Regions from separate parts of the Streptomyces sp. NPDC048636 genome, predicted to be linked through region 1. Evidence: riboswitches for the same ligand, from Rfam matches in the RefSeq annotation. Region 1 holds a riboswitch; each other region holds the start of a gene.
What was found. Region 1 has a riboswitch for cobalamin ahead of AB0C66_RS10265 (cobalamin biosynthesis protein). Riboswitches for the same ligand answer to the same signal wherever they lie in the genome.
Positions count from the first base shown of each region.

Region 2: it holds a riboswitch for cobalamin, as region 1 does, so the genes downstream of both, AB0C66_RS03620 (ribonucleoside-diphosphate reductase subunit alpha) here and AB0C66_RS10265 (cobalamin biosynthesis protein) in region 1, are expected to answer to the same signal.
Region 3: it holds a riboswitch for cobalamin, as region 1 does, so the genes downstream of both, cobN (cobaltochelatase subunit CobN) here and AB0C66_RS10265 (cobalamin biosynthesis protein) in region 1, are expected to answer to the same signal.

Region 1 is NZ_JBEZHR010000002.1:989,169-993,366, reverse strand. It holds gene AB0C66_RS10275 (inorganic phosphate transporter) at 1-899, shown strand, start outside; gene AB0C66_RS10270 (hypothetical protein) at 913-1,185, shown strand; cobalamin riboswitch at 1,392-1,544, shown strand; gene AB0C66_RS10265 (cobalamin biosynthesis protein) at 1,674-2,705, shown strand; gene AB0C66_RS10260 (cobyric acid synthase) at 2,702-4,198, shown strand, end outside.
Region 2 is NZ_JBEZHR010000001.1:782,276-786,473, reverse strand. It holds gene AB0C66_RS03630 (2-hydroxyacid dehydrogenase) at 1-289, shown strand, start outside; gene AB0C66_RS03625 (FGGY-family carbohydrate kinase) at 286-1,785, shown strand; cobalamin riboswitch at 1,840-1,980, shown strand; gene AB0C66_RS03620 (ribonucleoside-diphosphate reductase subunit alpha) at 2,111-4,198, shown strand, end outside.
Region 3 is NZ_JBEZHR010000016.1:139,697-143,894, forward strand. It holds gene cobG (precorrin-3B synthase) at 1-1,189, opposite strand, end outside; cobalamin riboswitch at 1,236-1,386, shown strand; gene cobN (cobaltochelatase subunit CobN) at 1,418-4,198, shown strand, end outside.

The sequences.
Region 1 (4,198 bases):
CGCTGGTGGCGGGCATCGCCACGGTGGCCGCGACGCGGCTCACCTACCGGCTCGGCCGTGACCGTGCCCCCGAGGACACCGCGAAGGGCTACCGCGCCGGGCAGATCGCCTCGGCCGCCCTGGTCTCCCTCGCCCACGGCACCAATGACGCGCAGAAGACGATGGGTGTGATCACCCTGGCGCTGGTGACCGGCGGTGTGATCGCCCCGGACTCCGACCCGCCGATGTGGGTCATCGTCTCGGCCGGTCTGGCCATCGCGCTCGGCACCTACCTGGGCGGCTGGCGGATCATCCGCACCATGGGCAAGGGCATCACCGACATCCAGCCGCCGCAGGGCTTCGCGGCCCAGACCGGTGCGGCGACCGTCATCCTCGCCTCCTCGCACATCGGCTTCGCGCTCTCCACCACCCAGGTCTGCTCCGGTGCCGTCATGGGCGCGGGCGTCGGCCGTAAGGGCAGTGTGGTGCGCTGGGCGACCGCGGGCCGGATGGTCATGGCCTGGGTGCTGACGCTGCCCGCCGCGGGTCTGATCGCGGCCGGGTCCGCGCTCCTGGCCGACCAGGGCGACTGGGGCATCACCACGGTGGCCGTGCTCGCCCTCGCGGGCTGCGCGGTGATCTGGGCGCTGTCCCGCCGGAAGCCGGTGGACCACAGCAACGTCAACGAGGCCGGCAGCACCGAGCCGGTGGGCGTCATCACCGCCGCCCTCCAGTCGGTGGCACCGCCGCCGGTGGGCTCGGCCGCCGGTACCGCCACCGACACCACCGCCAACGCCACCACGGACACCACCGCCGACGCCACCGTCGGCAGCACTACGGACACCACGACCGACCAGCCGAGGGCCGTCGCCACGGCCGGCTCAGCCGCCCCCGCGGCGTCGAGCAGCACACGCAGCTAAGGGAGCCAACGCAATGAGCATCGACTGGGCGGCACTCGGCCAGGTCTTCGGCGTCAGCCTCGCGGTGACGGTCGGGGTGGTGGGGGTCTTCACCCTCGGCATCGTGGGCACGTCCCGCAGGGAGCTCCGGGCGGAGGGAGTGGCCACGGCCACCGCCGGTGGTATCGCCGCCGGTGGTGTCACGCCGCAGGGCGGCGCGTCCGCTCTCACCCGCTCCGGCGCGTACGCCTGCTTCGCGCTGTGCGCCGCGGTGGTGGCGTACGGCATCTATCTGATCGTCGCCTGAGGGTCCTTCGGCGCCTCTCAGGACACCTGAGCACCACGGCCGCCGGGCGGGCGACGCTGACCGGCGTCGCCCGCCCGGCGGCCCGTTCGCCGCACGCTCCGCGCGGACGCCGTGTGGGCCTCGGCACACTCGTCCGTCGCAGGTCATGGGCGAGTTGACGGCCCTTCGCGGGCCATGGTGGACTTCCGGAGCCAAACGGCGGCAGCAGAGGAAGCCGGTGCGAATCCGGCGCGGTCCCGCCACTGTCACCGGGGAGCGCCCTCCCATCGCCTGCACGGGGTCACGGCTCGTCCGTACGGCTGGTCCGTACGCGGAGCTGGAAGACCGGGAGAAGCGCGGATCCGGGAGCCAGGAGACTCTCCCCGCCGGTCACGTCGAGCCAGGGCGCGGACCCTGAGTGAGGACATACCGCCATGCCCGGCACCGCCACGCCACCAGCCCCACCACATCACCGCCCCCTCGGCCGAGGCACGACGGCGGGCTGAGGGATGCGTGCCGATCACGCCTCGTTCGCGTGCGGCGCCGCTCTCGGCTTCCTCGGCGACCTCGCCACGGGTGACCCCCGACGCGGCCATCCGGTGGCCGCGTTCGGGCGGGTCGCCCTGGCCGCCGAGCGCGGGCTGTGGCGCGACCACCGCGGTTACGGGGCCCTGCACACCGCGCTGTGCGCGGGCGGCGCGGCCGTCGGTGCCGCGCTGCTGACGCGTGCCGTAAGGACGGTGGCCGGGCACCGCCGTGCCGATGTCGCCCTTACCGCCGCCGCCACCTGGGCCGTACTGGGCGGCACGACGCTGGGGCGGGAGGCCCGGGCCATCGGCGGGGCGCTGGCCGCCGGGGACATCGAGACCGCGCGGGAGCGGCTGCCGCACCTGTGCGGACGCGATCCGCAGGCGCTGGACGCGCAGGCGATCGCCCGCGCGGTGGTGGAGTCGGTCGCGGAGAACACCTCCGACGCCGTGGTGGGCGCCCTGGTGTGGGGGGCCGTGGGCGGGGTGCCGGGGCTCGTCGCCTTCCGGGCCGTGAACACCCTGGACGCCATGGTCGGCCACACGTCCCCGCGCTACCGCCGGTTCGGCTGGGCCGCGGCCCGGCTGGACGATGTGGCGGGCTGGCCGGGGTCCCGGCTGACGGCCGCCCTGGCGACCGTGGCGGGCCCCGATCCGCGCGGCGCCCGGCGCGCCTGGCGTCTTGACGGACGGCGCCATCCGAGCCCCAACGCGGGGCCGGTGGAGGCGTCGTTCGCGGGTGCGCTCGGGGTGCGGCTGGGCGGCACCCTCGCGTACGCGGGACGGGTCGAGCACCGGCCGGTCCTGGGCGGCGCCGGACGGCCGGTGCGCACCGGCGATATCCACCGGGCGGTGCGGCTGTCGCGGCGGGTGGGCGCACTGGCCCTGGTGACATCGGTGACGGCACGGCTGGTGGTGGGCAGGGTTCTGTCCGACAAGGGCGGGTTCCTGGGCGGCAGGGGCGGGGGCCGAGGCGGCACGCGCGGTCCGGACGAGCGGAGAGGGAGCCGATGAGCGGAACAGGGGGCGGGCTGCTCGTCGCCGGGACGACCTCGGACGCGGGCAAGAGCGTGGTCACGGCGGGCATCTGCCGGTGGCTGACGCGCAAGGGCGTGAGCGTGGCGCCGTTCAAGGCGCAGAACATGTCGCTGAACTCCTTCGTCACCCGGGACGGGGCGGAGATCGGGCGGGCGCAGGCCATGCAGGCGGCCGCCGCGCGCGTGGAGCCGAGCGCGCTGATGAACCCCGTACTGCTGAAGCCGGGCAGCGACCGCAGCAGCCAGGTGGTGCTGCTGGGCAAGCCGGTGGGCGAGATGAGCGCCCGCGGCTACCACGCGGAGCGGCGCGAGGGGCTGCTGGAGACGGTCACCGGGTGTCTGGAGGAGCTGCGGCGCACCCATGACGCGGTGATCTGCGAGGGCGCGGGCAGCCCCGCCGAGATCAATCTCCGCCGTACGGACATCGTGAACCTGGGGCTGGCCCGCGCGGCCGGGATCCCCGCGGTGGTGGTCGGGGACATCGACCGCGGCGGCGTGTTCGCGTCGTTCTTCGGGACCACGGCGCTGCTGTCCCGGGAGGACCAGCGCCATATCGCCGGCTATATGGTCAACAAGTTCCGCGGTGATGTGACGCTGCTGGAGCCCGGTCTGGAGATGCTGCGCGAGCTCACCGGGCGGCCGACGGTCGGGGTACTGCCGTTCGCCCACGGCCTCGGCATCGACGAGGAGGACGGGCTGCGGGTGTCGCTGCGCGGCGCGGTGCGCGAGAGCGTCGTCGCACCGCCGCACGGCGACGATGTGCTGCGGGTCGCGGTGACCGCCGTACCGCTGATGTCCAACTTCACCGATGTGGACGCGCTGGCCGCCGAACCGGGTGTGGTGGTGCGCTTCGTGGACCGTCCCGAGGAACTGGCCGACGCCGACCTGGTGGTGGTGCCGGGCACCCGCGGCACGGTCCGGGCGCTTCAGTGGCTGCGCGAGCGCGGGCTCGCCCGGGCCCTGGTGCGGCGGGCCGCCGAGGGGCGGCCGGTGCTGGGCATCTGCGGCGGCTTCCAGGCGCTGGGTCAGCGCGTCGAGGACGAGGTCGAGTCCAGGGCCGGGACGGTCGAGGGGCTGGGACTGCTGCCGGTGCGGGTGCGGTTCGCGGTGGAGAAGACCCTCGCCCGGCCGGTCGGCGAGGCCCTGGGCGAGCGGGTGGAGGGCTACGAGATCCACCACGGGGTCGCCGAACTGCTCGACGGCGGCGACGAACCGTTCCTCGACGGCTGCCGCGCGGGTTCGGTGTGGGGCACCCACTGGCACGGCTCGCTGGAGAGCGACGGCTTCCGGCGGGCCTTCCTGCGGCGGGTGGCCGAGGCGGCGGGCCGGGCGTTCGTCCCCGCGCCCGACACCCGCTTCGGGGAGCTGCGCGAGGAGCAGCTCGACCGCCTGGGCGATCTGATCGAGGAGCACGCCGACACCGACGCGCTGCTGCGGCTGATCGAGGACGGCCTGCCGGACGGGCTGCCC
Region 2 (4,198 bases), on a different contig from region 1:
GCGCGGCGGACTGCTGGACTACGCCCCGCTGCCCGACGCGCTGCGCGAAGGACGGCTGGGCGCGCTGGCGCTGGACGTGTACGACATCGAACCGCCGCCCGCCGACTGGCCGTTGCACTCCGCGCCGAACGTCGTCACCACCCCGCACCTGGCCGGGGCCACCCGGCAGACCGCGCACCGCGCGGCGGCCATCACCGCCGCCGAGGTCGCCCGGTACGCCCGCGGCGAGCGGCTCGCCCACCCCGCCCTCCCCGCCAACCTCGATGCCACGGAGGCCCGTACGCCATGAGCACCGCGCGGGTGATGATCGGAGTCGATATCGGCACCTCGGTCACCAAGGCCGTGGCCTTCGGCCGGGACGGGCGGGCGATCGCCTCCGCGAGCCGCCCCAGCCGCCTGGACCGGCGGCCCGGCGGCCGGGTCGAACAGGACCTGGAGGATGTGCTGCGCACCGTCGCCGAGGTGTGCCGGGAGGTCGCCGCCGCCCTTCCCGCACCCCCCGTCGCACTCGCCCTGACCGGCCAGGGGGACGGTCTGTGGCTACGGGACGCGGCGGGCCGGGCGGTGCGTCCGCCGATCTCATGGATGGACGGCAGGGCGGGCGGGACGGTGGCCCGCTGGCGCGCGGACGGCACCCTGCGCGCGCTGTGGGCGCGCACCGGCTCGGGGGTGTTCCCCGGCTGCCACGCCCCGCTGCTGGCCTGGCTCGCCGAGCACGAACCGCGGTCGCTGGAGCGGGCCGAGGTCGCGGGCTACTGCGTGGACGCGGTCGCCCAGCGGCTGACCGGGGTGATCGGCGTGGACGCCTCCGACGCCTCGCTGCCGTTCCTCGACGTCACCACCCGCCGCTATGTCCAAGACGCGCTGGAGATGTGCGGAATCGCCGCGTACGCACGGCTGTTGCCGGAGCCCGCCGCGCCCGGGGCACTCGCCCCGCTGCACGAGGAGGGCGCCCGGCTGCTCGGACTCCCTGCCGGACTCCCCGTCAGCGCGGGCCCCTACGACCTGCCCGCCTGTGCCATCGGCAGCGGGGTGCGGGAGCTCGGCGACGGTCTGCTGATCGTGGGCACCACACTGGCCTGTCAGGTCCTCACCGACGACGCGCGGTTCGACCCGGCCGCCGACCCGGCCGGCATGTGGCTGTGCACCCCCGACCCCACACGCTGGCTGCGCGCCATGCCCGCGATGGTCGGCACCGCGGCCCTGGAATGGGCGCTGGAGTTCACCGGGGCCACCACCGCCGACCTGGACGCGATACTCGGCAGCAGCCCGCCCGGCGCGCGCGGGGTGACCGCGCTGCCGTTCCTGTCCGGCGCGGGCGAGCGGGCGCCGTTCGTCGAACCCGGCGCCCGGGGACGGCTCGACGGGCTCACCCTCGCCTCGACCCGCGCCGACGCGGTCCGCGCGGTCTGCGAGTCGATCGCCTACGCCGCCCGTCACTGCCTGGAGGCGGCCGGGCTCTCCGCGAGCCTCGCGCTGTGCGGCGGCGGCACCCGGTCCCGGGCCTGGACCCAGCTGTTCGCCGACGTCCTCGGCCGTCCGGTGCGCATCCCGGACGAACCCGAAGTGGGGGCGCGCGGCGCGGTCGCGGTCGCCTGGGAGTGCCTCGGCGAGCCGGTCGACGCGGAGCGCTGGCAGGCCGACGCGCGCACCGTCACACCGGGTCCGGACCGCCGTGAGACCTTCGAACGCGGCTACGCCGACTACCGTTCCCAGCTGGCCCGAGCCCTTGCCGGATGGCGGGAGAAGGCCCCGGAACAGCGGGGGGAAGCGACCCCGCAATAGCACATACGTGGGAAACTCTCCTGTGGACGACACAAGATGTGGGGGCGCGTGCGTCGGCCGACACAAGATGTATGCTCGTGCTCGCTGTCGACGCAGGGGAATCCGGTGGGAATCCGGAACTGTCCCGCAACGGTGTACGTGTGCGCATTTGTGTACCCGTGAGTCCGATGACCTGCCGACGGCCGTCTGAACACGTCCGGGCCTCGCGGGTTGGGCCGTTGGACGCTGCGCGGTGTGCGTTCGTACGGTAGTGCGGATTCGCCATGCCCGTACGCGGCCATCGCTCCTCCCTCCTGGCCCCAGCCGAGCGAGGGAGAACACTTCAGTGACCATCGCGCCCGCCGATCCGGTTTCAGAGGCAGCGGCTTCCCAGGCAGCGGCCGACGCGCCCGGTACCGCCCTGTTGCGGACCCTCACCGGGCTCACCGCCGACCTGCCCGCCACCGACCCCGGCAAGGTCGCGGCCGCCGCCCTGCGCGGCCGCCATCCGGGCTCGGACGAGGCGGAGTTGCGTACCCTCGCGACCGAGGCGGCGGCCGGGCTGATCGCGGAGGAGCCGGAGTACTCCCGGCTGGCCGCGCGGCTGCTGGCCCTGGCGATCACCGAAGAGGCGGCCGGGCAGGGCGCGCTCTCCTTCTCGGCCTCGGTCGCGGTGGGCCACCGCGAAGGGCTGATCGCCGACTCCACCGCCGAGTTCGTCACCGCCCACGCCGCCCGGCTGGACGCCCTGGTGGACCGGGCGCTGGCGGACGGCGCCGACAACCGCTTCGGCTACTTCGGACTGCGCACCCTGTACAGCCGCTATCTGCTGCGCCACCCGACCACCCGTCAGGTGATCGAGACCCCGCAGCACTTCCTGCTCCGGGTCGCCTGCGGGCTGGCCGAGAACCTCAGCGAGCGGGCCGTGGACGAGGTCGCCGAGCTGTACCGGCTCACCAGCACCCTGTCGTACCTGCCCAGCTCCCCCACGCTGTTCAACTCCGGCACCCGGCATCCGCAGATGTCCTCGTGCTATCTGCTGGACTCGCCGCTGGACGAGCTGGACTCGATCTACAACCGCTACCACCAGGTCGCGCGGCTGTCGAAGCACGCGGGCGGTATCGGGCTCTCGTACTCCCGTATCCGGGCCCGCGGTTCGCTGATCCGCGGCACCAACGGGCACTCCAACGGCATCGTGCCGTTCCTGCGCACGCTGGACGCCTCGGTGGCCGCGGTCAACCAGGGCGGCCGGCGCAAGGGCGCGGCCTGTGTCTACCTGGAGACCTGGCACGCGGATATCGAGGAGTTCCTGGAGCTGCGGGACAACACCGGTGAGGAAGCCCGCCGCACCCACAACCTCAACATCGCCCACTGGATCCCGGACGAGTTCATGCGCCGGGTCGAGGCGGACGCCGACTGGTCGCTGTTCTCCCCGGCCGACGCGCCGCAGCTGGTGGACCTGTGGGGCGAGGAGTTCGACGCCGCGTACCGCCGGGCCGAGGCCGAGGGCCGTGCGGTCAAGCAGGTCCCGGCGCGCCAGCTCTACTCCCGGATGATGCGCACCCTGGCGCAGACCGGCAACGGCTGGATGACCTTCAAGGACGCCGCCAACCGCACCGCCAACCAGACCGCCGAGCCCGGCAAGGTCGTCCACTCCTCCAACCTCTGCACCGAGATCCTGGAGGTCACCGACGACGGCGAGACCGCCGTGTGCAACCTCGGGTCGGTCAACCTCGCCGCCCACCTGGGCAAGGGCGCGGACGGGCAGGAGGCGATGGACTGGGAGCGGCTGGACGCCACCGTCCGCACCGCCGTGACCTTCCTCGACCGTGTGGTGGACATCAACTTCTACCCCACCGACGAGGCCGGGGCCTCCAACTCCCGCTGGCGGCCGGTGGGTCTGGGCCTGATGGGCCTCCAGGACGTACTCTTCCGGCTGCGGCTGCCCTTCGACTCCCCCGAGGCGAAGGAGCTCTCCACCCGGATCTCCGAGCGCATCATGCTCGCCGCGTACGAGGCCTCCTGTGACCTCGCCGAGCGCCACGGACCGCATCCGGCCTGGTCCGCGACGCGCACCGCACGCGGTGTGCTGCACCCCGACCACTACACGGACGCGGTGGCCACCTGGCCGGAGCGCTGGGAAGCGCTGCGGAAGCGGATGGCCACGTCCGGGATGCGCAACTCGCTGCTGCTGGCCATCGCGCCGACCGCGACCATCGCCTCGATCGCCGGTGTCTATGAGTGCATCGAGCCGCAGGTCTCCAACCTCTTCAAGCGCGAAACCCTCAGCGGGGAGTTCCTCCAGGTCAACTCCTACCTGGTGGACGATCTGAAGAAGCTGGGCGTCTGGGACGCGCAGACCCGCGAGGCGCTGCGCGAGGCCAACGGCTCGGTCCAGGACTTCTCCTGGGTGCCCGCCGACATCCGGGCGCTG
Region 3 (4,198 bases), on a different contig from region 1:
ACTTCGCGCAGCCGGGCAGACCGGTGCAGGCACCGACGCCGAGCCACCGTGAGTCCGGATCGGTCACCAGCCCGGCTTCGGCCAGTGTGTCCGCCGCGGCCAGGGCGCCCTGCCGGGTGAACCCCGGGAGCACCACGCCGCGCCAGGGTGTCACACGCAGCTCATCGGCCCCGTCCCGGGAGGCGAGCGCGGCGAGCAGCCGCCACTGTGCGGCGCTCATCCGGCCGAGCGGCACCGCCACGGACACCGTGTGGCGCCCGTCCGGTCCGGCCACCGTCCCCGGCGTGGGGCCGTGGTGTGCCGCTCCCGGACCGAGTTCAGGTGGTTCAGGGCCGGTGTCCGTGTGATGACCGATGCCCGCCTCGCCGAGTCGTGCCGCCAATCCTTCGGCCGTCACGGCGTGTTGCGCGGGGAGCTCCCACACCCGCCAGGCCCGGATGCCGCTTTCGTCCGCACAGATGAGGAATTCCAGGGCCGCCAGCGCGGCGGCGCGCGGTGCGTCCCCGGCCGCCGTGACACGCACCACGGCACCGGCCGGACCTTCGGATCCGGCGGATCCCATCCGCAGTACGGCGCCGCCGTCCGGTGTTGCGATCAATGTCACATCCGCGCCCAGGGCGGCGATATCGCCCCGTCCGTCGTCCAGCGCGAACAGAAATCGCCCCGACAACTCCGACAATCTCGACAAGCCCGTCGACTCGCCGGGTCCGGCCGCGCAGAGCAGCGCGTCCAACTCCCGTGCCCACACGGAGGTGTCGGCGTGTCCGGCGCCGTCGAGACCGGCCAGCGGTGACGCCACGATGTTGCGCACCCGGTCGTGCGCGTCCGACGGCAGCAGTCCGGCCGTCCGCAACCGCTCCGCCAGCCGCGCTCCGCACCCCTCGTCCAGCCCGCGCAGCTGGAGATTTCCCCGGGAGGTGAGGTCCACCCGGCCATCGCCCAACTCCTCGCTCGCCCCGGCGAGCGCCTCGGCCTGACAACCCGTCAGCAAGCCTCCGGGCAGCCGGATACGGGCCAGTGCGCCGTCATGCGCCGAGTGAAGCCGCAGTGCGCCGGGGCATGCGTCATCGCGCCCACCGCGAGCGGCAGAGACCGCCCGGACCGCGGCGGAGCGGGCCCGGACACCGGCGACGGGCGTTTGATCCCCTGGTGGGACGGTTGTCGGGGGGAGGGGCATGGCGGCGAGCATACCGACGATTCCCCGGCCCTCTCCGTCCCGTGGCAGGTCAGCAACGCTTACTATGCTCAGCGGCGGGCCGTCCCGGCTCGCCGGACGCAACAGACGGCGTCAGGGGAGGAAGCCGGTGTGATTCCGGCGCGGTCCCGCCACTGTGAGCACGGCAGCAGCCGGGCGAGCCAGGAACTCCCGCCGTCTTCAACCCGCCCGGGGCGCGGACCCCGAGGAAGGCGCCGAGCCATGATTCTGCTGCTGTCGACGTCCGACACCGACCTGCTCAGTGCCCGTGCCGCCACGGGCCCGGTGCCGTACCGCCTGGCCAATCCGGCCCGGCTCGCACTCGACGACCTTCCCGGCCTCCTCGAGGGCGTCGACCTCGTCGTCGTACGGCTGCTCGGCGGTGTCCGCGCCTGGCAGGAGGGGCTCGACGTACTGCTCGCGGGCGACCGTCCCGTGGTGGTCCTCACCGGTGAACAGGCCCCGGACGCCCAGCTCATGGAGGCGTCCACGGTCCCGGTCGGTATCGCCGCCGAGGCCCACGCCTACCTCGCCCACGGCGGTCCCGGAAACCTGGATCAGCTGGCCCGCTTCCTCTCCGACACCGTGCTGCTCACCGGCCACGGTTTCGCACCGCCCGCCCCCGCCCCCACCTGGGGCGCGCTGGACCGCACCGCGCGTACGGCCGGCGGCCCCACCGTGGCGGTGCTCTACTACCGTGCCCACCACATGAGCGGCAACACGGCCTTCGTCGAGGCCCTGTGCCGGGCCGTGGAGGACGCCGGGGGCCGTCCGCTCCCGCTCTTCGTCGCCTCGCTGCGCGCCCCCGAGACCGAGCTGATCGAGGCCCTCGGCGCGGCCGACGCGGTGGTCACCACCGTGCTCGCCGCCGGTGGCACCCGGCCCGCCGACGCCTCCGCGGGCGGCGACGACGAGGCGTGGGACGCGGGCGCGCTCGCCCGGCTCGACGTCCCCGTGCTCCAGGCGCTGTGTCTGACCGGTTCACGCACCGCCTGGGAGGCGAACGACGAGGGGCTCTCCCCGCTGGACGCCGCGACCCAGGTCGCCGTCCCCGAGTTCGACGGCCGTCTCATCACCGTGCCGTTCTCCTTCAAGGAGGTCGACGAGGACGGGCTGCCCGTGTACGTCGCCGACCCCGAGCGCGCCGCGCGTGTCGCCGGAATCGCGGTACGACACGCCCGGCTGCGCCACATACCCGCCGCGGAGAAGCGTCTCGCGCTGGTGCTCTCGGCCTACCCGACCAAGCACTCCCGGATCGGCAACGCCGTCGGCCTCGACACCCCCGCCAGCGCCGTCGCCCTGCTGCGCCGGCTCCGCGCCGAGGGCTACGACCTCGGCCCGGAGGAAGGGCCGGACGCGGTCCCGGGTCTGGTCTCCGGCGACGGCGACGACCTGATCCGCGCCCTCATCGACGCGGGCGGCCATGACCAGGAGTGGCTGACCGAGGAGCAGCTCGCCGCCAACCCGGTCCGCGTCCCCGCCGCCGACTACCGCCGCTGGTACGCCACCCTGCCCGAGCAGCTGCGCGACGCGGTCGAGGAGCACTGGGGGCCGCCGCCCGGCGAGATGTTCGTCGACACCAGCCGCAACCCGGACGGCGATATCGTGCTGGCCGCGCTGCGCCACGGCAACCTCCTGATCGTCATCCAGCCGCCGCGCGGCTTCGGCGAGAACCCCATCGCCATCTACCACGACCCCGATCTGCCGCCCTCCCACCACTACCTGGCCGCCTACCGCTGGATGGCCACCCCGCGGGCCGACGGCGGCTTCGGCGCCGACGCCATGGTGCACCTGGGCAAACACGGCAACCTGGAGTGGCTGCCCGGCAAGAACGCGGGGCTGTCCGCCGCCTGCGGCCCCGACGCCGCGCTCGGCGATCTGCCGCTGGTCTACCCGTTCCTGGTGAACGACCCGGGCGAGGGCACCCAGGCCAAGCGCCGGGTCCACGCCACCCTGGTCGACCACCTGGTGCCGCCGATGGCCCGCGCCGACTCCTACGGGGATATCGCGCGCCTGGAGCAGCTGCTCGACGAGTACGCCGCCATCTCCGCGATGGACCCGGCCAAGCTGCCCGCCATCCGCGCCCAGATCTGGACCCTGATCCAGGCCGCCAAACTGGACCACGACCTCGGTCTCGAGGACCGCCCCGACGACGACGGCTTCGACGACTTCCTGCTCCATGTCGACGGCTGGCTGTGCGAGGTCAAGGACGCCCAGATCCGCGACGGTCTGCATGTCCTCGGTGCCGCCCCGACCGGACCCACACGTGTCAACCTGGTGCTGGCCATCCTGCGCGCCCGCCAGATCTGGGGCGGCACCACCGCGCTCCCCGGGCTGCGCGAGGCGCTCGGCCTGGACGAGTCCGCCGCCACCCGCACCGGTGCCGACGACGCCGAGGAGCGCGCCCGCACACTGGTCCAGGCGATGGAGGACGCGGACTGGGACCCCGAGGCGGTCGAGAAGGCCGTCCTCACCCTGCCCGACGCGCAGCGCACCCCGGTGAGCGCGATCCTCGACTTCGCCGCCCGCGAAGTGGTGCCGAGGCTGGCCGCCACCACCGACGAGATCGACCACGCCGTACACGCGCTCGGCGGCGGCTTCGTCCCGGCGGGCCCGTCCGGCTCCCCGCTGCGCGGTCTGGTCAATGTGCTGCCGACCGGCCGCAACTTCTACTCCGTCGACCCCAAGGCGGTACCCAGCCGCCTGGCCTGGGAGACCGGCCAGGCGCTCGCCGACTCGCTCCTGGAGCGCTACCGCGCCGACAACGACGGCCGGTGGCCGACCTCCGTCGGCCTTTCGCTGTGGGGCACCAGTGCGATGCGCACCTCCGGCGACGACGTGGCGGAGGCGCTGGCGCTGCTGGGCATCCGCCCGGTGTGGGACGACGCCTCGCGGCGGGTGACCGGGCTCGAGCCCGTCGAGCCCGGCCAGCTCGGCCGCCCGCGGATCGATGTCACTCTGCGCATCAGCGGTTTCTTCCGGGACGCGTTCCCGCATGTCGTC